Regions from separate parts of the Micromonospora sp. NPDC050784 genome, predicted to be linked through region 1. Evidence: predicted binding sites of a transcription regulator. Region 1 holds the regulator's gene; each other region holds the start of a gene.
The links. Region 1 encodes HrcA, which represses chaperone genes, less so after heat shock. Its sites were predicted from a motif close to GGTTNGCACNCTCNNNNNGAGNGTGCNAACC; they were not measured.
Positions count from the first base shown of each region.

Region 2: a site for HrcA is predicted at 3,877-3,907, ahead of groES (co-chaperone GroES). Genes of this name have one in related genera too.
Region 3: a site for HrcA is predicted at 5,542-5,572, ahead of groL (chaperonin GroEL). Genes of this name have one in related genera too.

Region 1 covers NZ_JBITGG010000025.1:68,055-76,063, forward strand. The annotation lists gene ACIBD9_RS27790 (hypothetical protein) at 1-657, opposite strand, end outside; gene ACIBD9_RS27795 (SDR family NAD(P)-dependent oxidoreductase) at 980-1,744, shown strand; gene ACIBD9_RS27800 (enoyl-CoA hydratase-related protein) at 1,787-2,575, opposite strand; gene hemW (radical SAM family heme chaperone HemW) at 2,595-3,818, shown strand; gene ACIBD9_RS27810 (DUF4870 domain-containing protein) at 3,885-4,511, opposite strand; gene hrcA (heat-inducible transcriptional repressor HrcA) at 4,737-5,759, shown strand; gene dnaJ (molecular chaperone DnaJ) at 5,835-6,980, shown strand; gene ACIBD9_RS27825 (16S rRNA (uracil(1498)-N(3))-methyltransferase) at 6,982-7,716, shown strand; gene ppk2 (polyphosphate kinase 2) at 7,730-8,009, opposite strand, start outside.
Region 2 covers NZ_JBITGG010000008.1:163,412-171,420, reverse strand. The annotation lists gene ACIBD9_RS13790 (ATP-binding cassette domain-containing protein) at 1-687, opposite strand, end outside; gene ACIBD9_RS13785 (sugar ABC transporter substrate-binding protein) at 802-1,896, opposite strand; gene ybaK (Cys-tRNA(Pro) deacylase) at 2,076-2,555, opposite strand; gene ACIBD9_RS13775 (methyltransferase domain-containing protein) at 2,585-3,781, opposite strand; gene groES (co-chaperone GroES) at 4,041-4,355, shown strand; gene groL (chaperonin GroEL) at 4,426-6,072, shown strand; gene ACIBD9_RS13760 (molybdopterin-dependent oxidoreductase) at 6,200-7,852, shown strand.
Region 3 covers NZ_JBITGG010000001.1:236,287-244,295, reverse strand. The annotation lists gene ACIBD9_RS01140 (hypothetical protein) at 1-1,121, opposite strand, end outside; gene paaN (phenylacetic acid degradation protein PaaN) at 1,345-3,018, shown strand; gene ACIBD9_RS01130 (GNAT family N-acetyltransferase) at 3,106-3,636, opposite strand; gene ACIBD9_RS01125 (cold-shock protein) at 3,964-4,167, shown strand; gene ACIBD9_RS01120 (hypothetical protein) at 4,445-5,494, shown strand; gene groL (chaperonin GroEL) at 5,767-7,389, shown strand; gene ACIBD9_RS01110 (hypothetical protein) at 7,446-7,694, opposite strand; gene ACIBD9_RS01105 (GNAT family N-acetyltransferase) at 7,773-8,009, opposite strand, start outside.

The DNA.
Region 1 (8,009 bases):
CGGGTCGGTCGGGTCGGTGCCCTCCAACCCCCAGTCGAGCACGAGGTTGCGGGTCAGTTGCGCGGCCGCCGCCGCGCCGTGCATCGCCGGGGTACGCCCCACCGTGCAGGCGACCGCGCCGCTGGCGTCGCCGAGCAGGGCCCGGCTGAGCACCTCGGAGTCGTCGGCCCACTTCTGGTACGCCTCGGGAAACGCCGAGCGCTGCACCCGCTGGGCGGCATCGGTGACGCGCATCTTCTCCCAGCCGCGCACCTTCTTGAGGGAGGCGTAGAACCGGTTGGCCGCGTAGCGGGGGTCGCGGATCTGCGCCGGAGTGCCCCAACCCTGGCTCGGTCGTTGCTGGAACAGGCCAACCGAGTCGCGGTCGCCGTCGGCGAGGTTGCGCAGCCCGGACTCCTGGTACGCGGTGGCGAGTGCGACCACGACGGCCCGCTCTGGCATACCGCGCTTCGCGCCGATCGCCGCGATGGTCGCCGCGTTGGCCATCTGGTCGGCGTCCAACGCGACCCGTCCGTCGGCCTGCACGGTGCACTTCCGTGCCATCAGCGGCAACGTGAGGTTGTCGCCGACCTGCCGTACGACGAGCCAGATAGCGATCACGGCGACGAGGATGAGCACCACTCCACCCGCCACGGTTGCCCGAGTTCGCACCCACACCCCCAGATCGACAGTCTGACAAGCGTACGTCCCCGCCGGCCCTTCCCGGGTAGTCCGAGCGGTTTGGGCCTGACCTGGCCGGCTCCGACCGGTTCGGGGTCGGCTCCGATGTCGCGTACCGGTTGGCGACGTTCCCGCTCCGGTCGGGATCTCACCTGCCGGGTCGTTCGGTCACCCCGTCGCAGTGCAGGGCTGTTGTGGTGTCACCGGGTATGCGAAATCGGGAAGCGATTGACCTGTCAAGGACTTACCCCAGTTGACATGTCAACCCGACCTACCACCCATACCCGGGCGCGTTGGTCGCCGAACGAGGAGGAGTTCCGTGGGAACGCTCGATGGCAAGGTCGTACTGATCACCGGCACCGGCGGTGGTCTGGGTCGCGTGGCGGCACTGACCTTCGCGCGCGAGGGCGCGAAGGTCGTCGGGGCCGACCTCCAGGTCGCCGGTAACGACGAGACGGTCGAGCTCGTCCGCACCGCCGGCGGCGAGATGACCGGCATCGCGCCGGTCGACCTCACCGACCCCGAGCAGGTACGCAAGCTCGTCGACGACGCTGCCGCCGCCTATGGCGGGCTCGACGTGGTCTACAACAACGCGGCCGCGCTCCGCTTTGGCCCGATGCCCGACTTCTCAGTGGAGGACTGGCGCTACACCATCACCGGAGAACTCGACATCCCGTACTTCGTGTCGAAGTTCGCCTGGCCGCACCTGGTCCAACGCGGCGGGGGTGTCATCATCAGCGCCGCCTCCATGGCCGGCATGATCGGCGGCCACGTCCCGCCGATGGTCGGTCACACCGCCGCGAACGCCGGCATCATCGGCATGACGCGACAGCTCGCGCTCGAAGGCGCGCCGCACGGGATCCGCGCGGTGGCGATCAGCCCCGGGCCCACCCTCACCCCGGCCAGCGAACGCGACCTCGGTGACAACCAGGAGGCGCGGGACGCCATCACCGCCAAGACACTGCTCAAGCGCTTCGCGCGCCCCGAGGAGGTCGTCGAGCTGGTGGTCTTCCTCGCGTCCGACCGGGCGTCGTACATCACCGGGGCGAACTACCCGGTCGACGGTGGCGCGACCGCCTGGTGACCCGACGTTGGGGCGCCGCCGCTCCCGGTGGCGCCCCGACCGTCAGTCGTCGAGGGCGGGCACCCAGCGCGCCGGTCGCTTTTCCCGGAACGCGGTGACCCCCTCGCGCCCCTCGTCGGAGAGGAAGTAGCCGGTCGAGACGGCGGAGAGTCGGGCCAGGTCGGCGCGCAACTCGGCGGTGCCCGGTCGGCGCAGCAGCTCCTTCGCGCCGGCCAGCGCCCCGGGCGCGCCGCGCACCAGCGAGTCGCAGTAGCCCCGTACCGCGTCGTCCAGCCCGTCCGCCGGGACCGAGGCCGTGACCAGGCCGATCTCGGCGGCCCGGCGGCCGTCGAAGGTGTCCCCGGTCAGGTACAGCTCGGCGGCGGCGCGGGGGTGCAGCCGGGGCAGCACGGTCGCCGAGATCACCGCCGGGATCACCCCGATGCGTACCTCGGTGAACGCGAACGTCGCCTCGTGGGCGCAGACCGCCAGGTCGGCGGCGGCGATCAGGCCCAGCCCACCGGCCCGTGCCGGCCCGCCGACCCGGGCCAGCACCGGCTTCGGGCACTCCCAGAGCGCCGCGAGCACGTCGCCCAGCATGCTGGCCGGCACCGTCCCGCTGGCGTACGCCGCGGCGGTCTCCTTCAGGTCCGCCCCTGAGCAGAAGACCGGGCCGGTGTGGTCCAGCACGATCACTCGGACCGCCTCGTCGGCGACCGCGTCCGCCAGCCCGGCCAGCAGCTGGGTCATCAGGCCGGTGGAGAGCGCGTTGCGGTTGTGCGGGCTGTCCAGGGTGAGGGTGGTCACCCCACGGGCCGTGGCGACCCGCACGAGGACGTCGGGAGAGGTCATGCCGGGCACACTAGTGGCCATGCCCGGCGTCCTTCCAGATGGTGAGACCGTCCCCGTCGACGGATCGTTGCCCGCCACCGCCACCACGGCGGTCGGCGCGCGCGGCTTCGGCGTGTACGTGCACGTGCCGTTCTGCGCCAGCCGCTGCGGCTACTGCGACTTCAACACCTACACGGCGTCCGAGTTGGGCGGCGGCGCCAGCCGCGAGGGGTACGCCGACACCGTCCTGGCCGAGCTGACGCTCGCCGCCCGGGTGCTCGGCGACAGCCCGCCACCTCGGGTCGACACCGTCTTCGTCGGCGGCGGCACGCCCACCCTGCTCCCCGCCGACGATCTGGCCCGCATCCTCGACGGCATCGACCGCACCTGGGGGCTGGCCGCCGACGCCGAGGTGACCACCGAGGCCAACCCCGAGTCGGTCACCCCGGAATCGTTGAAGCTGCTGCGGACGGCCGGCTACACCCGGATCTCGCTGGGCATGCAGTCCGCCTCCCCGGGGGTGCTGGCGATCCTGGACCGCAAACACAGCGCCGGCCGGGCCACCGCCGCCGCCCTGGAGGCGCGCGACGCCGGGTTCGAGCACGTCAACCTGGACCTGATCTACGGCACCCCGGGGGAGCGGGCGGAGGACTTCGCCGCCTCGCTGGAGCAGGTCGTCGCCGCCGGGGTGGACCACGTCAGCGCGTACGCCCTGATCGTCGAGGACGGCACCCGGCTCGCCGCCCGGATGCGGCGCGGCGAGCTGGCGTACCCCAGTGACGACGTGGCCGCGGACTGCTACCTGGCCGCGGAGGCCGCGCTCGACGCGGCCGGGCTCTCCTGGTACGAGGTCTCCAACTGGGCCCGCACCGAGGAGGCCCGCTGCCGGCACAACCTGCTCTACTGGACCGGCGCGGACTGGTGGGGGCTGGGGCCGGGGGCGCACAGCCACGTCGGCGGGGTGCGCTGGTGGAACGTCAAGCACCCCTCGGCGTACGCTCAGCGGCTCGCCGCCGGTGCGTCTCCCGGTCTGGCCCGGGAGGTGCTCACGGTCGACGAGGCGCACATGGAGAACGTGATGCTCCGGCTGCGGCTGGCCAGTGGCCTCCCGCTGGCGGTGCTCGACGCCACCGGCCGGGCCGGCGCCGAGCGGGCGCTGGCCGGCGGCCTGCTGGCCGCCGACGAGTACGCCGCCGGCCGGGCGGTGCTCACCCTGCGCGGGCGGTTGCTCGCCGACGCCGTGGTCCGCGATCTGCTGCCCTGAGCGGCCCGCCGCCCTCGGACGGGGGCCGCGGCGAACCGGTCCGGCCGGGGGAGCGGCCGGCCCGGTTCACTTGATGAAGTTGGCAGTCATCGGATAGCGGTACGGGGTGCCCTCGTTGGCCTTGATGCCGGCGATGATCCCGAACAGGATCTGGATCACCACGACGGCGATGCTGGGCAGGAAGAGCAGGCACCAGCTCACGAAGAGCAGCACGAACGCGATGATCGACCAGAGGATCTGGAAGTTCAGGGCGGCGAGGGCGTGCGCCCGCACGGTCGGCGACTGCTGGCCGCGGGCCAGGTAGGCGATGAGCGGGGCGACGAAGCCCAGCGGACCGAAGCTGACCAGCGCGCCGAGGGCGCCGCCGAAGTGCGCGACAAGCGCCCAGGTCTTGTCCTCGTTGTTGGCGTAGCCGCCGCCGGGACCGCCGTAGGCCCCACCGGCCGGGTAGCCCCCGGGTGGCGGATAGCCCCCGGGCGGGGGGTAGCCGCCTGCCGGAGGGTAGCCGCCCGACGGCGGTTGGTCACCGGTGGGCGGCGGATAGCCACCGGCCGGGGGATACCCGGCCGGGCCGGGCGCCCCGGAGAGTGGTGCGGTGGGTGGCTCGGCCGACGGGAACGGGCCCGGCGAGGTGGGCTCCGGCGGGTAGTTGCCGGAGTCGCCCGACCCGGGTGGGCGAGGAGGTTCAGTCATGGATGTCACGGTAGGGGCCGGTGGCAACGCCGCACCAGAGCGACACCGCCTGGCGGTGCGGGCCGATCGGCCCGGCGGGGTGGCGTGGGCCGCACCGACGGGTGGCCGTTGATCATCGCGTCGGCGGGCCCGCCGACGTAGACTGGCACTCGTTACAGTCGAGTGCCAGGACGGCCTGGCCGGCCCGCAGGGCCGGCGGCCGACGTGCGACAGGAGGTGCGGAGGATGGGTCTCGACGACCGGAAACTCGCCGTGCTCCGCGCCATCGTCGAGGACTACGTCTCCACCCAGGAGCCGGTCGGCAGCAAGGCGCTGGTCGAGCGGCACCAGCTCGGGGTCTCCCCGGCCACGGTCCGCAACGACATGGCCGTGCTGGAGGAGGAGGGCTACATCCGGCAGCCGCACACCAGTGCCGGCCGGGTGCCCACCGACCGCGGCTACCGCCTCTTCGTCGACCGGTTGTCCCGGGTCAAGCCGCTCAGCCCGGCCGAGCGCCGGGCCATCGAGCGCTTCCTGGTCGGCGCGGTCGACCTCGACGACGTGGTGCACCGCACGGTGCGGTTGCTCGCCCAACTGACCCGACAGGTCGCCGTCGTGCAGTACCCGAGCCTGGCCCGCTCCTCGGTACGTCACCTGGAGCTGGTGCCGATCTCCACCACCCGGCTGATGCTCGTCATGATCGCCGACACCGGGCGGGTGGAGCAGCGACTCGTGGAGCTGCCCGGGCCGGTGCCCGCCGACGACGTCACCGACCTGCGCCGACTGATCAACGAGAAGCTCGCCAACGCCCGGCTGTCCGAGACGCCGCCGCTGGTGCAGGCGCTGGTCGAGGAAGCGCCGACCGGGCTGCGTCCGACCATGACCACGCTCGCCACCGTCCTGCTGGAGACGCTTGTCGAACGGCACGAGGAACGGATCGCCCTCGCCGGCACCGCGAACCTCACCCGGGGCGGCCTGCTCGACTTCCAGGGCTCGCTGCGGCCGATCCTCGAGGCGCTGGAGGAGGAGGTCGTGCTGCTCAAGCTCATCGGTGAGACCGAGCCGAGCACGACCCGGGTGCTGATCGGCGACGAGAACGAGTTCGACAACCTGCGCGCCGCCTCGGTGGTCAGCACCGGGTACGGCCCGGGCACCACCATCGTGGGCGGTCTGGGGGTGCTGGGGCCCACCCGGATGGACTACCCCGGCAACATCGCCACGGTGCGCGCCGTGGCACGCTACGTGGGCGAGTTGCTGGCCCAGAACTGATTGGTCAGGGCCGACGCGGCCGGCTGCGGCCGCCGACCGGCGCAACGCGAGACGAACATGAGGACACGGAACGCAGTGGCCAGGGACTACTACGGCATTCTCGGTGTGAGCCGGGAAGCCTCCGATGACGAGATCAAGCGCGCCTACCGCAAGCTGGCGCGCCAGTTCCACCCGGACGTCAATCCGGACCCGGAGGCTCAGGAGAAGTTCAAGGACATCAACGCCGCGTACGAGGTCCTCTCGGACGACCGGAAGCGGCAGATCGTCGACCTGGGCGGCGACCCGCTCGCCCCGGGTGGCGGCGGCGCCGGAGGCCCGGGCGGCCCCGGAGGCGCCGGCCCGTTCGTCGGTTTCCAGGACATCATGGACGCGTTCTTCGGCGGCGCCGGCGGTGGCGCCCGTGGCCCACGGCCGCGTACCCGCCCGGGCGCGGACGCGATCCTGCGACTCGAACTTGACCTGCACGAGACGGCGTTCGGCGTCGAGGCCCCGATCACCGTCGACACCGCCGTGCTCTGCACCACCTGCTCCGGCGCCGGTACGGCCGCCGGCACGCACCTGGCGACCTGCGAGGCGTGCGGCGGTCGGGGCGAGGTGCAGTCGGTGCAGCGCACCTTCCTCGGTCAGGTGGTCTCCGCCCGGCCGTGCACCGTGTGCCAGGGCTACGGCACGACCATCCCGCACCCCTGCCCCACCTGCGCCGGCGACGGCCGGGTGCGGACCCGCCGCTCGCTGACCGTCAAGATCCCGGCCGGCGTCGAGGACGGCATGCGGATCCGACTGGCCCAGCAGGGCGAGGTGGGCCCCGGTGGCGGCACCGCCGGTGACCTCTACGTGGAGATCCACGAGCGCCCGCACGACGTGTACTCCCGCAAGGGCGACGACCTGCACTGCCGGGTCACCGTGCCGATGACGGCGGCGGCGCTGGGCACCCGGCTGACCATCAAGACGCTGGACAGCGAGGAGACCGTCGACGTCAAGGCCGGCACCCAGCCGGCCAGCACGCTGCGACTGCGCGCCCGGGGCGTGCCGCACCTGCGCGGCACCGGCCGGGGCGACCTCTACGTGCACCTGGACGTGCGGACGCCGACCAAGCTCGACCCGGACCAGGAGAAGATGCTGCGCGACTTCGCCAAGACCCGTGGTGAGGAGGTCGCCGAGTTATCCAAGCAGGGCGGCTTCTTCTCCCGGATGCGCGACGCGTTCAACGGGCACGCCTGAGGTGTCCGCACCGCTGTTCCTGGTCGAGGCGCTGCCCACCGGTGACGCGCTGACCCTGGACGGCCCGGAGGGGCACCACGCCGCCACCGTGCAACGACTGCGCGTCGGCGAGGAGCTGCTGCTCGCCGACGGGCGGGGTGGCACGGCCGCCGCCGTGGTCACGGCCGTCGGCCGGGGCAGCCTGGAGGTCACCGTCACCTCCCGGGGGTACGCGGACGCGCCGGTCCCCCGGATCGCGGTGGTGCAGGGCATCGCCAAGGGCGACCGGGGCGAGCTGGCCGTGCAGGCGATGACCGAGGTCGGGGTGGACGAGATCGTGCCCTGGGCCGCCTCGCGCTCGGTGACCCAGTGGCGCGGCGACCGGGGCGTACGCGCCCGGGAGAAGTGGGTGGCCACCGCCCGGGAGGCGGCCAAGCAGGCCCGCCGGCCGTGGCTGCCGGTGGTGGCCGGCGCGCCCGACGAGTCCACCGCCACGGTGGCCCGCCGGATCGCCGGTGCCGCCGCCGGGTTCGTGCTGCACGAGGAGGCCGAGGACCGGCTCACCACCGCCGAGCTGCCCTCCATCGGCGAGATCGTCCTGGTCGTCGGCCCGGAGGGTGGCATCGCCCCGGCCGAGCTGACCGCCTTCGTCGAGGCCGGCGGGCGACCCGTACGCCTCGGGCCGGCCGTGCTGCGCACCTCCACCGCCGGGGTGGCGGCCCTCAGCGTGCTCGCCACCCGCCTCGGCCGCTGGTGATCGTCGGGCTCGGTCAGGGGCGGGGAAAGACCGGCACCACCTCTTCCTCCGGCCCCAGGTCCAGCCCGGCCGGCCCGATGATCTGCGGGTCCGGCGTGCCGACCACCTCGGGGTCCTTGCCGGTGTAGTCGAAGCGGTGCAGCACGTGCCGAATCGCCTCGAGGCGGGCCCGCTTCTTGTCGTTGCTCTTCACCACCGTCCACGGCGCGTCGGCCGTGTCGGTCCAGAAGAACATCGCCTCCTTGGCCTCGGTGTACTCGTCCCACCGGTCGAGCGAGGCGATGTCCATGGGG
Region 2 (8,009 bases), on a different contig from region 1:
GGTGGTCTTCACCTGGGCGACCATCTGGCCGAGGTACAGCGCGGCGATCCGGTCGGAGACGGCGAAGACGTCGTTCATGTTGTGCGAGATGAGCACCACTGCCAGGCCGTTGTCGGCGAGGCGGCGGACGAGTTCGAGGACCTGGGCGGTTTGTGCCACGCCCAGGGCGGCGGTCGGCTCGTCCAGGATGACGAGCTTGCTGTTCCACAGCACCGCCTTGGCGATGGCCACGGTCTGGCGCTGACCGCCGGAGAGGCTGGAGACGTGCTGGCGAAGCGAGGTGACGGTGCGGATGGAGAGCCCCGCCAGGGTCTCGGCGGCGAGCTGTTCCATTGTCGGCTCGTCCAGGACGATGCCGCTGTGCTTCTCCCGGCCGAGGAACATGTTCTGCACGATGTCCAGGTTGTCGCAGAGCGCGAGGTCCTGGTAGACGACCTCGATGCCGAGCGTGGCGGCGTCGCGGGGACTGCCGATGTGCACCTGTTCGCCGTTGAACAGGACCTCACCGGCGTCCGTGGGGTAGATGCCGCTGATGCACTTCACCAGGGTCGACTTGCCGGCGCCGTTGTCGCCGACCAGTGCGGTCACTTCGCCCGGGTGGACGCTCAGGGCGACGTCGCGGAGCACCTGGACGGGACCGAAGCTCTTGTCGATCCCGCGAAGTTCCAGCAGGGGAGTCGCGGACACGGGGGTCTCCTTCTTAAGGGAGGGGCGGGGCCCGTCCGGCGGGCGCCGCCCGGCACGGGAGGGTGCTCCCGTGCCGGGCGGCGATGGTCGTCCCGGCGGGTACTGCGGCGTCGGTCAGCTGATGCCGGCGCCGGCGCAGAGCTTGGCGTACGCGTCGGCGCAGATCTGCTCCTTGGTCACGTAGCCGTCGGCGATGACGTCCTTGACGTTGTCCTTGTAGATGGCCTTCGGGGTGAGCAGCACCGAGGGGACGTCCCGGCCACCCTCCGGGTCCTTCACCGTCTGGCCGGTGTCCTTCTTCTCGCCCTTGGCCAGTGCGATGGCCAGGTCGGACGCGGCCTTGGCCTCTTCCCGGACGGCCTTGTAGACGGTCATGCACTGGTCACCGGCGATGATGTTCTGCAGGCCCTCCACGCTGGCGTCCTGGCCGGTCACCGGCACCTTGCCGTTGAGCTTGTTCTTCTTCAGGATCGAGATGGCGGCGTTGCCGAGAGTGTCGTTGGCGGCCAGCACGCCGTCGATCTTGCCCTTGGTCGCGGTGAGCTGCTGCTCGAAGATGGTCGCGGCGGTGGGGCCGTCCCAGCCCGGCACGGCGTCGTCCGGGCCCTTGGTGTACTCCTTGGAGTCGAACTTCGGCTTGAGTACCGAGTCGTAGCCGGCCTTGAACAGGGTGGCGTTGTTGTCGGTGGGGGAGCCGTTCAGGTACGCCACGACGGGGTTCTTGGCGCCCTTGTCGGTCAGGCACTTCGCCAGACCCTCGCCCTGGAGCTTCCCGACGGTCTCGTTGTCGAAGCTGACGTAGTACTGGGCGGAGCCGCCGAGGGTGAGCCGGTCGTAGTCGATGGTGGCGACGCCCTGCGACTTGGCCTTGTCGAGTACGGCCTTACCGGTGCCGGAGTCCAGGTTGACGATCATGAGGGCGGTGACGCCGCTAGTGATCATCTGGTCGGCGATGGTCTGGAATGCGGCCTTGTCGTTCTGGGCGTTCTGGATGTCGTACTTGACGTTGGCGGCCTTGAACGCCTCCTCCAGGAAGCGACGGTCCGCCGTCTCCCAGCGGGGGGAGGACTTGCTGTCCGGAAGGATCACGCCGATCTTGGGAGTCTTTTTGGAGTCGGCCGAGCCGGTGCCGGAGTCGTCGCTGCAGGCGGTCAAGCCGCCGGTCGTGAGCAGGCCCACGGCGGCGATGGTGAGGATCCCCTTACGCATGTGCAGGGTCCTTTCGGAGGTGGGGGAGGTGTTGTTTTGTTGTGTCCGGCAACGTATTTCGCGTCACACCGGCTCCACAAGACCGCGCAGGTGCATAGTTTGTTGGGAGCGATAACAATTCAGCAACGCGACTGTTACTCCCCGGGTATCCCACGGGGGAGTCGACGTAACGACGGTCGTCAGTGGGTCTGCAACGACGCGGTGCGGGCGTCGGTCAGCGCCACCAGATCCGCCGCGGCCAGTTCGAGTTGCAGACCGCGCCGACCAGCCGAGACATAGATCGTCGGGAGATCCAGCGCGGATTCGTCCAGCACGGTGGGCAACCGTCGACGCTGCCCGAGCGGGCTGATCCCACCGCGTACGTAGCCGGTTGCCCGCTCGGCGACCGCCCGGTCGGCCAGCGCCGCCCGCTTGCCGCCGACCGCCGCCGCGAGCGCCTTGAGATCCAGCTCGCCGGTGACTGGAACGACCGCCACGGTGAGCGCGCCGTCGACCTCGGTCACCAGCGACTTGAACACGCGCTCCGGTGCCACGCCGAGCGCCACCGCCACCAACGCTCCGTAGTTCGGGGCGTCCGGCGACACCCGGTACGGATGGGTGCGATGCGCGATGCCGCGCTTGACCAACAGTGCCGTTGCCGGCGTGCCCTGTCCCGCCACAGCGACGAGGCTAGTACCTGTGTCAGGCCCTATTCGACCGGCCGGCCGATCAGCACCGTCGGTGCGCCGCCGACCCGGGTGAGCACCAGACTCGCCGACTCGTCCCCGGCCAGCCGTAGGTCCCGCCGGAGCTGCTCCGGGGTGAGCGCCGAACCCCGCTTGAGGATCTCCACGCGGCCCACCCGACGGTCGCGCAACAGCGTCCGCAGGCGCTTGAGCGAGAACGGCAGCACGTCGGTGATCTCCAGGCAGCGCGCGTACGGGGTGCGGATCGGCTGGTCGGCGTAGAGGTAGGCGATGCTCGGATCGCCCAGGGTGGCGTCCAGGTCGGTGGACAGTTCGGCCACGAGGTGCGCGCGCACCACCGCCGGGTCCGGGTCGTACAGGTAGCGGCGCGGCGGCCCGACCGGCGCCTCGGCGGCACCCGAGCCGGTGAGCTGGTGGCGGCGGGCCTCGGTGCCCCGCTGACGGTAGAGGGTGGCGCGGCGGGGCACCTCCGCCAGGTCGCCGCACCAGAGCGCGGCCTCGACCAGATCGCCGTCCACGCCGACCCACTCGGCCTCCGCGCCGGGCGGGATGAGCGCGTGGTCCAGGCCCGGCGCCACCTTCACCACGGTGCGCGGCACCCGCTCGGCCAGGCCGGTGACGAAGTCCCACGGCGGCGAGTAGGCGCGCGGGTCGAAGATCCGCCGCCCGGTGCCGGTCGTGCGGCGGGCCGGATCGCAGAAGACCCCGTCGACCCCTGACACGTCGAACCCGGTCGCGTCGCCGCACTCGACAGTGAACAGCTCGGCCAGCCCGGCCGCCTCGGCGTTGGCGGCGGCCATCGCCGCGGTCACCGGGTCGGCCTCCACCCCGTACACCCGGATGCCGGCACGGGCGGCGGCCAGCGCGTCGGCACCGAGCCCGCACCCGAGGTCGGCCAGGGTGCGCACGCCGGCCGCGTACAACCGGGCGGCCCGCCGGTCGGCGACCACCCGGCGGGTGGCCTGCTCCAGGCCGGGCCGGGTGAGGAACATCCCAGCGGCGGACGGGCCGAACTTGGCTGTCGCCCGGTGGCGCAGCTCGGCCTGGGTGAGGGCCGCGGCGGCCAACGTCGGCGGCACCCCGGCCGAGCGCAGCGCCGACGCCGCGACCAGTGGATCACCGCCGGCCAGCCCGGCCGCCGCCGTGAGCGCGGCCGACCCCTCGGGGGTACGCAGCGCCGCCAGCTGATCGAGATCCACCCGGCCATTGTCCCGGCCACCCAGGAAATCCTGACTGGCGGGGCGCGACGCGCTGGCACTCTCCTTGACGGAGTGCTAGCCACGGAATAACCTGCGATTAGCACTCTCACCCTGAGGGTGCCAGCTTCCGGGTCTCGCGACCCGGGTGCGCACGCCAGGCGGACCGGCACCCGCGACGACGGCACCGCCCGGTGGCATGAGGCAGATTGACGCTGGTCAGCCCCGCTGGCCAGCAACGAAACCAGTACCCCAGGAGGGTATGCCCGTGACTACCGCGACCAAGGTTGCGATCAAGCCGCTCGAGGACCGCATCGTGGTCCAGGCGAACGAGGCTGAGACCACCACGGCGTCGGGCATCGTGATCCCCGACACCGCCAAGGAGAAGCCGCAGGAGGGCACCGTCCTCGCTGTGGGCCCGGGGCGCGTCGACGACAACGGCAACCGGGTTCCGGTTGACGTGCAGGTCGGCGACACCGTCCTCTACTCGAAGTACGGCGGCACCGAGGTCAAGTACGCCGGCGAGGAGTACCTGGTGCTCTCCGCCCGCGACGTCCTCGCGGTCATCGAGAAGTAAGCAACCGATCAGTGCCACTGCCCCGGTCCGGCTCGCCGGGCCGGGGCAATGGCGCTTCGAAGGGACATTAATGGCGAAGATCCTGAGCTTCTCGGACGACGCCCGACACCTGCTGGAGCACGGTGTCAACGCCCTCGCGGACGCGGTCAAGGTCACCCTCGGCCCGCGCGGGCGCAACGTCGTCCTGGACAAGAAATTCGGTGCGCCGACGATCACCAACGATGGTGTGACCATCGCCAAGGAGATCGAGCTCACCAACCCGTACGAGAACCTTGGCGCGCAGCTGGTCAAGGAGGTGGCGACCAAGACCAACGACGTCGCCGGCGACGGGACCACCACCGCGACCGTGCTGGCCCAGGCGATGGTTCGCGAGGGTCTGCGCAACGTGACCGCCGGGACCAACCCGGCCGGCCTCAAGCGGGGCATCGACGCGGCGGCCACCAAGGTCTCCGAGGCGCTGCTCGGCCGTGCCGCCGAGGTCACCAGCAAGGAGTCGATCGCGAACGTGGCGACGATCTCCGCGCAGGACTCCACGATCGGCGATCTGATCGCCGAGGCGATGGAGCGCGTCGGCCGCGACGGTGTCATCACCGTCGAGGAAGGCTCGATGCTCACCACCGAACTGGACGTGACCGAGGGTCTCCAGTTCGACAAGGGCTTCATCTCGCCGAACTTCGTCACCGACCTGGAGGGTCAGGAGTCCGTCCTTGAGGACGCGTACATCCTGGTCACCACCCAGAAGATCTCGGCGATCGAGGAGCTGCTGCCGCTGCTGGAGAAGGTCCTGCAGAACAGCAAGCCCCTGCTGATCATCGCCGAGGACGTGGACGGCCAGGCGCTCTCCACCCTGGTGGTCAACTCGCTGCGCAAGACCCTCAAGGTCTGCGCGGTCAAGGCCCCGGGCTTCGGTGACCGGCGCAAGGCGATGCTCCAGGACATCGCGATCTCCACGGGCGCCGAGCTGGTCGCCCCGGAGCTGGGCTACAAGCTCGACCAGGTCGGCCTGGAGGTGCTCGGCACCGCCCGGCGCGTCGTGGTCGACAAGGAGAACACCACGATCGTCGACGGCGGTGGCCAGAAGGCCGACGTCGCCGACCGGGTGTCCCAGATCCGCAAGGAGATCGAGGCCTCCGACTCCGACTGGGACCGGGAGAAGCTGGCCGAGCGGCTGGCGAAGCTCTCCGGTGGCATCGCCGTCATCAAGGCTGGCGCGGCGACCGAGGTCGAGATGAAGGAGCGCAAGCACCGCATCGAGGACGCCATCGCGGCGACCAAGGCTGCGGTCGAGGAGGGCACCGTGCCCGGCGGCGGCGCCGCCCTGGTGCAGATCCTCTCGGTACTCGACGACGACCTGGGCTTCACCGGTGACGAGAAGGTCGGCGTCTCGGTCGTGCGCAAGGCGCTCGTCGAGCCGCTGCGCTGGATCGCCCAGAACGCCGGTCACGACGGCTACGTCGTGACGCAGAAGGTCGCCGACCTCAAGTGGGGCAACGGCCTCGACGCCGCCAAGGGCGAGTACGTCGACCTGGTCAAGGCCGGCATCATCGACCCGGTGAAGGTGACCCGCAACGCGGTCACCAACGCCGCCTCGATCGCCGGTCTGCTGCTCACCACGGAGAGCCTCGTGGTCGAGAAGCCGGAGCAGGCCGAGCCGGCCGCCGCCGGCGGGCACGGCCACGGTCACGGTCACGGCCACCAGCACGGCCCGGGCTTCTGATCCGGTAGCGACACCGGGGCACACCGCCGTACGGCGGTGTGCCCCGCTTCGTTGGGTGGGCTGGCAGGTCATTACCGAACGCTGACGTTGTTGGCGACCGGGCGAGATGATCGCGCACACTGGGCCGATGAGCACCACGTCACGGCGGTACGCCGCGTTGGCCGGAATCACCGCCGCCGCCGTCGCGATCGGGATCGCCGAACCGGTCGCGGTGTTGACCGGCCCCCGGTCGGCGCCCCTGGTCGCGGTCGGCGGGGTCATCGTCGACGCCGTCCCCGAGTCGCTGAAGCAACTCGCCATCGACCTCTTCGGCACCGCCGACAAGATCGCGCTGCTGGTCGGCACGGCCGTGTTGCTGGGCGGCTTCGCGGCGCTGTTCGGCGTACTGGCGATCCGCCGGCTGGCACTCGGCCTGGCCGGCATCGCCGCGTTCGGCGCCATCGGGGTGGCCGCCGCGCTGACCCGCTCCGGGGCGGACCTCGCCGACGCGCTGCCGTCGCTGGTCGGCGCCGGTCTCGGCGCCCTGGTGCTCTGGCTGTTCATCGCCGGACCGTTCGAGCTGAACCCCTGGCCCTGGTCACCACCCACGCCGACCGCTGGTCCTCTTCCGTCCGCTGGCCCGGTGTCGTCCGGCGGTCCGGTGTCGCCGGCTGGCCCGGTGCCAGTGACTCCCGCTGGGCCGACGGCGGCGGTCGGGCCCGCCGAAGTCGACCCGGAGTCGCGGCGGCGGTTCCTCACCGGGAGCGGGGTGCTGCTCGGCACGGCCGTGGTGGCCGGTCTCGGTGGGCGGTGGCTGGCGGGTCGGCGCGGCGTGTCCGCAGCCCGCGACGCGATCCGCCTGCCCGTGCCGGTCGCCCCCGCACCGGCCGTGCCGGCAGGCGCGGACCTCTCACTGACCCAGCTCGCGCCGTACGTCACCTCGAACTTCGGGTTCTACCGGATCGACACCGCGCTGGTGGTACCCCAGGTCGACCCGGACACCTGGCGGTTGCGGATACACGGGAGGGTCGGCAAGGAGCGCACCTACAGCTACGCGGATCTGCTGGCCCGACCGCTGGTCGAGCGGTACGTCACGCTGGCCTGCGTCTCCAACGAGGTGGGCGGGGACCTGATCGGCAATGCCCGCTGGCTCGGCGTACCCCTGCGGGAACTGCTGGACGAGGTCGAGCCCGACGACGACGCCGACCAGGTCGTTGGTCGGTCGGTCGACGGTTGGACCTGCGGTACCCCCACCGCCGCGCTGCGCGACGGGCGGGACGCGCTGCTGGCCGTCGGAATGAACGGTGAGCCGCTGCCGGTCGAGCACGGCTTCCCGGTCCGGGTGGTGGTGCCGGGCCTCTACGGCTACGTGTCGGCCTGCAAGTGGGTGACCGAACTGGAGCTGACCCGGTTCGCGGACTTCGACGCGTACTGGGTGCCGCGCGGCTGGTCCCCCCAGGGGCCGATCAAGACCCAGTCGCGGATCGACACGCCCCGGGGGCGCAACCGGCTGACCGCCGGACCGGTGACCGTCGCCGGAGTGGCCTGGGCGCAGCACCGGGGCATCCGCCGAGTCGAGATACGCGTCGACGACGGCCAGTGGCAGGAAGCCGCGCTGGCCCCGACCGTGTCGGTGGACACCTGGGTGCAATGGTCCTGGCGCTGGGACGCCACGCCGGGCGAACACCGACTTCAGGTCCGGGCGACGGACGCGACAGGTGAAACCCAAACCGAGCGTACGCAGGACGTCGTCCCGGATGGCGCCACCGGCTGGCACACGGTCACCGTCACCGTCCGCTGACCCACGGCACTGCGTCGCCCTCGGGCTGCGTCCGTGACCTGTGTTCCGCGGCGTCCTCTGCCCTCCGGTGGGCGGTGTGTGTGACGGCTCTGCGGGTCGGCGGGCTGTGTCCGCGACCTGTTCTGTGGGTCGGCGGCTGTGTCCGCGACCTGCTCTT
Region 3 (8,009 bases), on a different contig from region 1:
TCCAGATACTCGGCCAGGCCGTAGGTCAGCCCGGAGGAGTAGGCGACGCCCAGCCCGATCGCGACGGTTGTCAGCACCGGCGCGCCCAGGCCGGCCAGCAGGAAGAAGGGGCGAGGCAGGGCGCGGCGCTGCACCAACACCACAAGGCCGAGCATCGCGAGCAGCGCCACCTGCCCGGCGAACAACCCGGCGACCGCCATCCCGTACCCCGGCAACATCCCCTCGGCCGTCCACGGCGGCCGCGGCGCCGACGCGTACCCCAGGGTCAGTGCGGTGAGCGCGATGGCCGCCCAGCGGATCGTCCGCGAGCTGCGCTGGTCGGTTTCTCCGCGCCGCTCGATCGCCGGCCGGCAGAGCAGCACCACCGCGCCGGCGAGCAGCGCCACGTCCGCGCCCAGCAGCAGCCAGCCGGGCAGTGTGGCGTCGTGCGGTGCCAACGCCAGCAGCAGTGTGATGTCGAGCGTGCCCAACGCCACCGCGACGTGGACCGAGCGCAGTCGGCGCAGCAGCGAGCGGGTGTCCCAGAAGGCGGGCGCGTCGAGCCGGTCCGCACCCACCCCGGGCGGGTGGTCGCTGTCCTCGGGGAGTTGCCAGGTCCGGGCACCGAGCCGCCAGATCAGGACGATCGCGATGATCGGCGGTACGGCCAGCAGCGCGAGCCGCTGCCCGGGCGGCACGCCACCCAGCCAGGAGAGCTCCCGCCGCCCCTCCAGACACCTCGGGTAGGCCGCGCACTGCCAGGCGATCAGATCGAGGGACACCCCGACGGTGGAGAGCACGTACATCGCGGTCATCGTCGCGGCCAGCAGTCGGCACAGCGCCCGCGCGGCACGGCCGCCGCGACCGGTGACCGGCAGCATCCAGACCGCGATGTTGCTGAGCATGAACGGCAGGAGCAGGACCAGGGAGAACGTCCGGGTCGCCGTACCGCCGGTCAACCGACTCCAGCGGTACGCCTCAAGCGTCACCCCGTCGCGGTCGGCGGGGGCACCGTAGCCGGGCCGCGGCCGGTAGAAGGCGGCGTTGTCGTCTCCGGCGACCCGCGCGACGATCGGCCGGTCGAGGATCGCCTCGGGCCCCTTGTCGGCGACCCCGTGCACCCGGATCTCGGTGATCCTCACCCGCCGCCCTCCCCTGGCCGGCTTCTCCTGGCCGAAGGCCCGCGGTTACCCGCTGCCGTCACGAGCAACCCCGCGGCCCTTGGCGCTTCTGCTGCGGAACTCGACTGCGGCATGAGCCGCTGTCGGGCATTCGCGCTACTGCTCGCGGACCGGACTCAGGCATGAGCCGCTGTCGGGCATTCGCGCTACTGCTCGCGGACCGGACTCAGGCATGATGGCGGGCATGACGGAGACCCCGCATCCCCTGTACGACAGGCACGCCGACACCCTCAACCGTGCGCTGACCGCGATCACGGAGCGGGGGTACTGGTCCGCCTACCCCGAATCCCCCAGCCCCCGGGTGTACGGCGAGACCGCCGCCGCCGACGGCAAGGCCGCCTTCGAGGCGTACCTCGGTGGTGACTTTCCGCTCGACCAGCCCGGCGCGGGCGCCCGGGTCGCCACCGAGACGAGCCCGTTCGGGGTGGAGTTGGCGGTGCGGTACCCGCACGCCGGCCCCGGTGAACTGGTCAACGCCGCCTCCGCCGCGCTGCCGGCCTGGCGCGACGCCGGCCCGCAGGCCCGGGTGGGCGTCTGCCTGGAGATCCTCGACCGGCTGCACAAGCACATCTTCGAGCTGGCAAACGCGGTGCAGTTCACCAGCGGGCAGGCGTTCGTGATGGCCTTCCAGGCCGGCGGCGCACACGCGCTGGACCGGGCGCTGGAAGCGCTGGCGTACGCGTACGCCGAGATGACCCGGCACCCGGGCACGGCGGGCTGGGAGAAGGCCGCCGGCAAGGGTGACCCGCTGCGGATGACCAAGACGTTCCACGTGGTGCCGCGTGGGGTGGCGCTGGTGATCGGCTGCAACACCTTCCCGACCTGGAACTCGTACCCCGGGCTGTTCGCCTCGCTGGTCACCGGCAACCCGGTGATCGTCAAGCCGCACCCGCGCGCGGTGCTGCCGCTGGCCATCACCGTGAAGTACGCCCGGGAGGTGCTCGCCGAGGCCGGGTTCGACCCGAACCTGATCATGCTGGCGGCCGAGGCGCCCGGTGAGAAGCTCGCCAGCGACCTGGCCCTGCACCGCTCCGTCAAGATCGTCGACTTCACCGGCTCCACCGAGTACGGCGACTGGCTGGAGACGCACGCCCGGCAGGCATCGGTCTACACCGAGAAGGCCGGCCTCAACACCGTCGTCATCGACTCCACCGACGACTTCACCGGCATGTGCCGCAACCTCGGCTTTACGCTGACCCTCTACAGCGGTCAGATGTGCACCACCTCGCAGAACATCCTCATCCCGGCCGGGGGCATCGAGACCGACCAGGGGCACAAGAGCTTCGACGAGGTGGCCGGCGGGATCGCCGCCGCGGTCGGCAAGCTCACCGCCGACCCGGCCCGAGGCGTGGAACTGACCGGCGCCATCGTCAACGACGGGGTGCTGGAGCGACTGGCCGAAGTGACCAAGGTCGGCGAGCCGGTGCTGGAGTCGCGCGCCGTAACCCACCCGTCGTACGCCGACGCCGTGGTGCGCACCCCGACGATCGTGAAGCTGACCGCGGACGACGCGGAGACGTACGGCCGGGAATGGTTCGGGCCGATCTCGTTCGCCATCGCCACCGACTCCACCGCGCACAGCCTGGAACTGCTGCGCCGGACGGTCGGCGAGAAGGGCGCGCTCACCGCCGGGGTCTACTCGACCGACGAGGCGGTGCTGGACGCGACCGAGGCGGTAGCGGTCGAGGTCGGGGTGCACCTGTCCTGCAACCTCACCGGCGGCGTCTTCGTCAACCAGTCGGCGGCGTTCTCCGACTTCCACGGCAGTGGGGCCAACGCGGCGGCCAACTCGGCGCTGACGGACGGGGCGTACGTGGCCAACCGATTCCGGATCGTGCAGTCTCGGCGGCACGCCTGAGTTTCGGTAGCTACTCTCGGTGATCAAGAGGTTTGCGTCAGCGCCAACTCCGTTTCTGACGCAAACCTCTTGATCACCGGACCTGGGTCAGGCTGGGCGGCGCATTTGTAGTTCGGTGAGGGCTGGGATGGTGGGGTGGGGGACCCGTACCCCGGTGTCCTTGAAGCCCAGGCGCTGGTAGGCGCGGTAGGCGCGGTCATTGCCGACCACCACTTCCAGCAGCAGCTCCGGTCGGCCACAGGCTCGCGACCAGGCGGCCACCCCGTCGATCAGCTCGCCGAGCAGTCCGCTGCCGCGCCAGGTCGGCGTGACGTACACGGCGTAGATCACGGTCAGCCCGGGTTCGTTCGGGGCGGTCGTGCCACCGGCGTGCCCGACCAGCCGGCCGCCCGGGTCGGCGATGAACTGGGCGTTGCTGAGACCGGCCGAGGTGTACGCCACCCGGGCGGCGAACTCGTTGTGCGGTCGGGCCGCCGCGTCCGCCAGGGTCTCCAGGAAGGCCAACGGCGCGTCGGCCAGCATCTCCAGGCGCAGCGCCCGCATCCGGGCGGCGTCCTCCGGCCGGACCCGGCGGATCTCCGCGAGCCGCGGGGCCGGCGAGCCCATGTCGGTGGTCATGTCCGCATGCCTACCACAGCGGATGGACGCCGTTTCCGTGAGCTGTGCCCGGTTGCCGTCACCGTGAGGGCGGGCGGCAGCCCCTTTGGTCCACTCGTAATGACGCACGCGAATCTTGGTGGATCGGGAACCCGGCCGATCATTGCGTTTGGGAAGCCCCGAAGTGTGTCCGATTTGTGGCCGTGCGCGGCCGTCACTGCTCGTGTAACGTGCGATTTCGGTCACCTGGCTCAATGGCGGTCATCGATTGCTGAGTCGGTGGTCGGGGCGCCCGGCCGCGCCGTGCGCCGGGTCAGGCAAGACCGCGCAAAGTGAGGGAAGTGCACCGTGGCACAGGGCACCGTGAAGTGGTTCAACGCCGAAAAGGGCTACGGCTTCATCGCCGTCGACGGCGGTCAGGACGTGTTCGTCCACTTCTCCGCGATCGAGATGGACGGTTACAAGGCGCTGGACGACGGTCAGCGGGTCGAGTTCGAGGTCGCCCAGGGCCAGAAGGGTCCGCAGGCAGAGCACGTACGCGTCATCGGCTGAGCTTCCTGGCCGATCGGCCCGTGATTCGGGGCTGCGGCAGGGGCGCGTAGCCGGGAAGATCGTGAACCGTTCCAGCCGATGCCGAGGAGCGTTCATGACCGACCAGCCACCCCCGCCCACTCCGTCCCCCGGGTCGGGGGAGCCGGACCCGTCCGACCCGTCCTCACCCGCCGGCGACCCTGGCAGCGCCGGTCCGCCGCCTGGCTGGGGGCCGGGCGCCCATCCGGCTGGTCCGCCCGCCGGCGAGGCTGGCCCGCCGCCTGGTTGGGGGCCGGGCATGCCTCCGGCTGGTCCGCCCGCCGGTCAGGCCGGTCCGCCGCCCGGCTGGGATCCCGCGCAGGGCGCCTGGGGTGCGGCTCCGCCGCCGCAGGGCTGGGCGTTCCCGCCCACCGGGGGTTACCCGCCCGGGTCGGGCCCCTATGGCGGGCAGTCGTGGTACCCGGGGCCGCCGGTTGGCTGGTACCCGCCGGGTTACGGGTTCGACCCGAACGATGCCCTGGTCACCCCGCCCGGCGCAGGCATCGGCGGCTGGTTCGGCCGGTGCGGGGGAGCGCTGCGTCGGGGCTGGCGACAGTTGGTGCCGATCATGCTGCTCACCCAGGTGTTGCCGGCGGCGGTGCTCTCGGTGATCGCCCTCGGGGTGGACCCGTCGGCGAAGTGGGCCGCCCAGGCCGAGTCGAATCCGAGCCCCGTGCTGCCGGACAACTTCGCCGCCGAGCTGGGGAGCCTCCTTCTCGTGCTGGTCGGCGGCAGTCTGTTGGTGGGCGTGGTGCAGGCCGTCGGGTGGGCCTCGGGCAGCTGGGTGATCACCCGGCAGGCCGCCGGCCAGCCGGCCGGCCTGGAGTCGGCGCTGCGTTACGGCCTTCGTCGGGCGCTCGGGCTGTGGGGCTGGACCCTGTTGATCAGCCTGCTCATCGGCGTCGGTGTCTGTTTCTGCGTGCTGCCGGGCATCTATCTGGCGTTCGCGCTGAGCATGGCCGGCCCGGTCTACCTCTTCGAACGCCACAACCCGATCGGTCGCTCGTTCCGGATGTTCCACGACCGGCTGGGCCTGCTGCTCGGTCGGGTGGCCCTGGTGGCGCTGGCGGTGATCGTCGTCAGTGTGGTCTCCAGCTCGCTGGAGGGGGTGGGCACCTCGGCGTTCGGTACGGATCCGTTCGCGTCGCCGGGTACCGCGGCCGGGGCGGTGGTGGTGATCGGGATCACCGCCGTGTTGGCCCTGCCGGCCCACCTCGCCCAGTTGGTCGGTCTGTTGGTGACATACGCCGAGCAGCGCGCCCATGAGGCGCCGGTGAACGCTCCCGGACTGGCCGCGGAACTCGGCTGAGCGGCCCCATCGTGCTTGCACTCGGCAGGGGAGAGTGCTAAACAAGTCATTGGCACTCGCATACCGTGAGTGCCAACGGTCGGGACGGTGGGGCCAGGTTGCACCGGTGTGGAGACACCGGGGCAGCACATGGCCGGTCGTCGCGGGCTATCCGGCCCGGCCGAAGGACGTCGTCGTCGCCAGGTGGCGACGTCCCTAGGTGCGCACACCAGGCGGCCCATCCGGGGCACACATCTCGGGTGGCCCGTGAGTGTCCAGGAGGACAACGCCGTATGGCCAAGATGATCGCTTTCGACGAAGAGGCTCGCCGCGGCCTCGAGCGGGGCATGAACCAGCTCGCCGACGCCGTAAAGGTGACCCTCGGCCCCAAGGGCCGCAACGTCGTGCTCGAGAAGAAGTGGGGTGCCCCCACCATCACCAACGATGGTGTGAGCATCGCCAAGGAGATCGAGCTCGAGGACCCGTACGAGAAGATCGGCGCTGAGCTGGTCAAGGAGGTCGCCAAGAAGACCGACGACGTTGCCGGTGACGGCACGACGACGGCGACCGTCCTGGCCCAGGCCCTGGTTCGCGAGGGCCTGCGCAACGTGGCCGCTGGCGCCAACCCGATGGCCCTGAAGCGGGGCATCGAGGCTGCGGTCGCGAGCGTCTCGGAGGAGCTGTCCAAGCTCGCCAAGGACGTCGAGACCAAGGAGCAGATCGCCTCCACCGCCTCCATCTCCGCTGGCGACAGCACCGTCGGCGAGATCATCGCCGAGGCGATGGACAAGGTCGGCAAGGAAGGCGTCATCACCGTCGAGGAGAGCAACACCTTCGGGCTGGAGCTGGAGCTCACCGAGGGTATGCGCTTCGACAAGGGCTACATCTCGGCCTACTTCATGACCGACCCGGAGCGTATGGAGGCCGTCTTCGACGACCCGTACATCCTGATCGCCAACAGCAAGATCTCGTCGGTGAAGGACCTGCTCCCGATCCTGGAGAAGGTCATGCAGTCGGGCAAGCCGCTGCTGATCATCGCCGAGGACCTGGAGGGCGAGGCCCTCGCCACCCTGGTGGTCAACAAGGTCCGTGGCACCTTCAAGTCGGTCGCCGTCAAGGCGCCGGGCTTCGGTGACCGCCGCAAGGCCATGCTGACCGACATCGCCATCCTCGCCGGTGGTCAGGTCATCAGCGAGGAGGTCGGCCTCAAGCTCGACGCCGCCAGCCTCGACATGCTGGGCCGCGCCCGCAAGGTCGTGGTGACCAAGGACGAGACCACCATCGTCGACGGTGCCGGTGACGCCGAGCAGATCCAGGGCCGGGTCAACCAGATCCGGGCCGAGATCGACAAGAGCGACTCAGACTACGACCGGGAGAAGCTGCAGGAGCGGCTGGCCAAGCTGGCCGGCGGCGTTGCGGTGATCAAGGTCGGCGCGGCCACCGAGGTCGAGCTCAAGGAGCGCAAGCACCGCATCGAGGACGCCGTTCGCAACGCGAAGGCCGCCGTCGAGGAGGGCATCGTCCCGGGTGGTGGCGTCGCGCTGGTGCAGGCCGGCAAGACCGCCTTCGACAAGCTCGACCTGGTCGGCGACGAGGCGACCGGTGCGAACATCGTCAAGGTCGCGCTGGACGCCCCGCTGCGGCAGATCGCCGTCAACGCCGGCCTTGAGGGCGGCGTCGTGGTGGAGAAGGTCCGTAACCTCGAAGCGGGTCACGGTCTGAACGCCGCCAACGGCGAGTACGTCGACCTGCTGGCCGCGGGCATCATCGACCCGGCCAAGGTGACGCGCTCGGCGCTGCAGAACGCCGCTTCCATCGCGGCGCTCTTCCTCACCACCGAGGCCGTTGTCGCGGACAAGCCGGAGAAGACCCCGGCTGCCCCGGCTGGCCCGGGTGGCGGGGACATGGACTTCTGAGTCCAGTTCCGACACCGAACGGGGCGGGCCGCTGACGCGGTCCGCCCCGTTCGTCGTCAGGTCGGTAGTGGGCGCTGGTTGCGCCGTTTCTGTGCCCGGTTGTACGGCGGAAGCAGTTGGATCGGCGCGTCCACCATCTCCTGCGGCTCCTCGGCCACCGACGGCTCACCGTTGGTGGTCATCTCGGCCAGTTGCTCCGCGTCGCCGTAGTCCAGCCGGTCGAACGGCAGTTGGCCGGGGAGTTCACCCACCGGTTTCCAGGTGATCGGCGGGCCGTCCTCGGTCTGGTTGTCATCCGTGGTCATGGCTGCCTCCTCTACCGAAACGGTAGGGGGCGTCGATGGCCGATGCGGGCGAATGGATCTATGTCCTGTTTGCCCCGGTTACGCCATCGGTAGGGTTCGCCGGTACAAAAAGAACACCCGCTCGATCCGCGCACCCGCGCTGCCCGAGTAGAACGGCACCGGTCCCACCCAGCCGATCTGTGCCCGGTCCAGCCCCGCCGCCCGCTGGTCGCGCAGGCAGCGCCGCAACAGCACCCCGCCGATGCCCGACCCCTCCGCGGCCGGTGCGGTGCCCATCGGCCCGAACCAACTCGGCCGGGACGACCCGTACGCGGC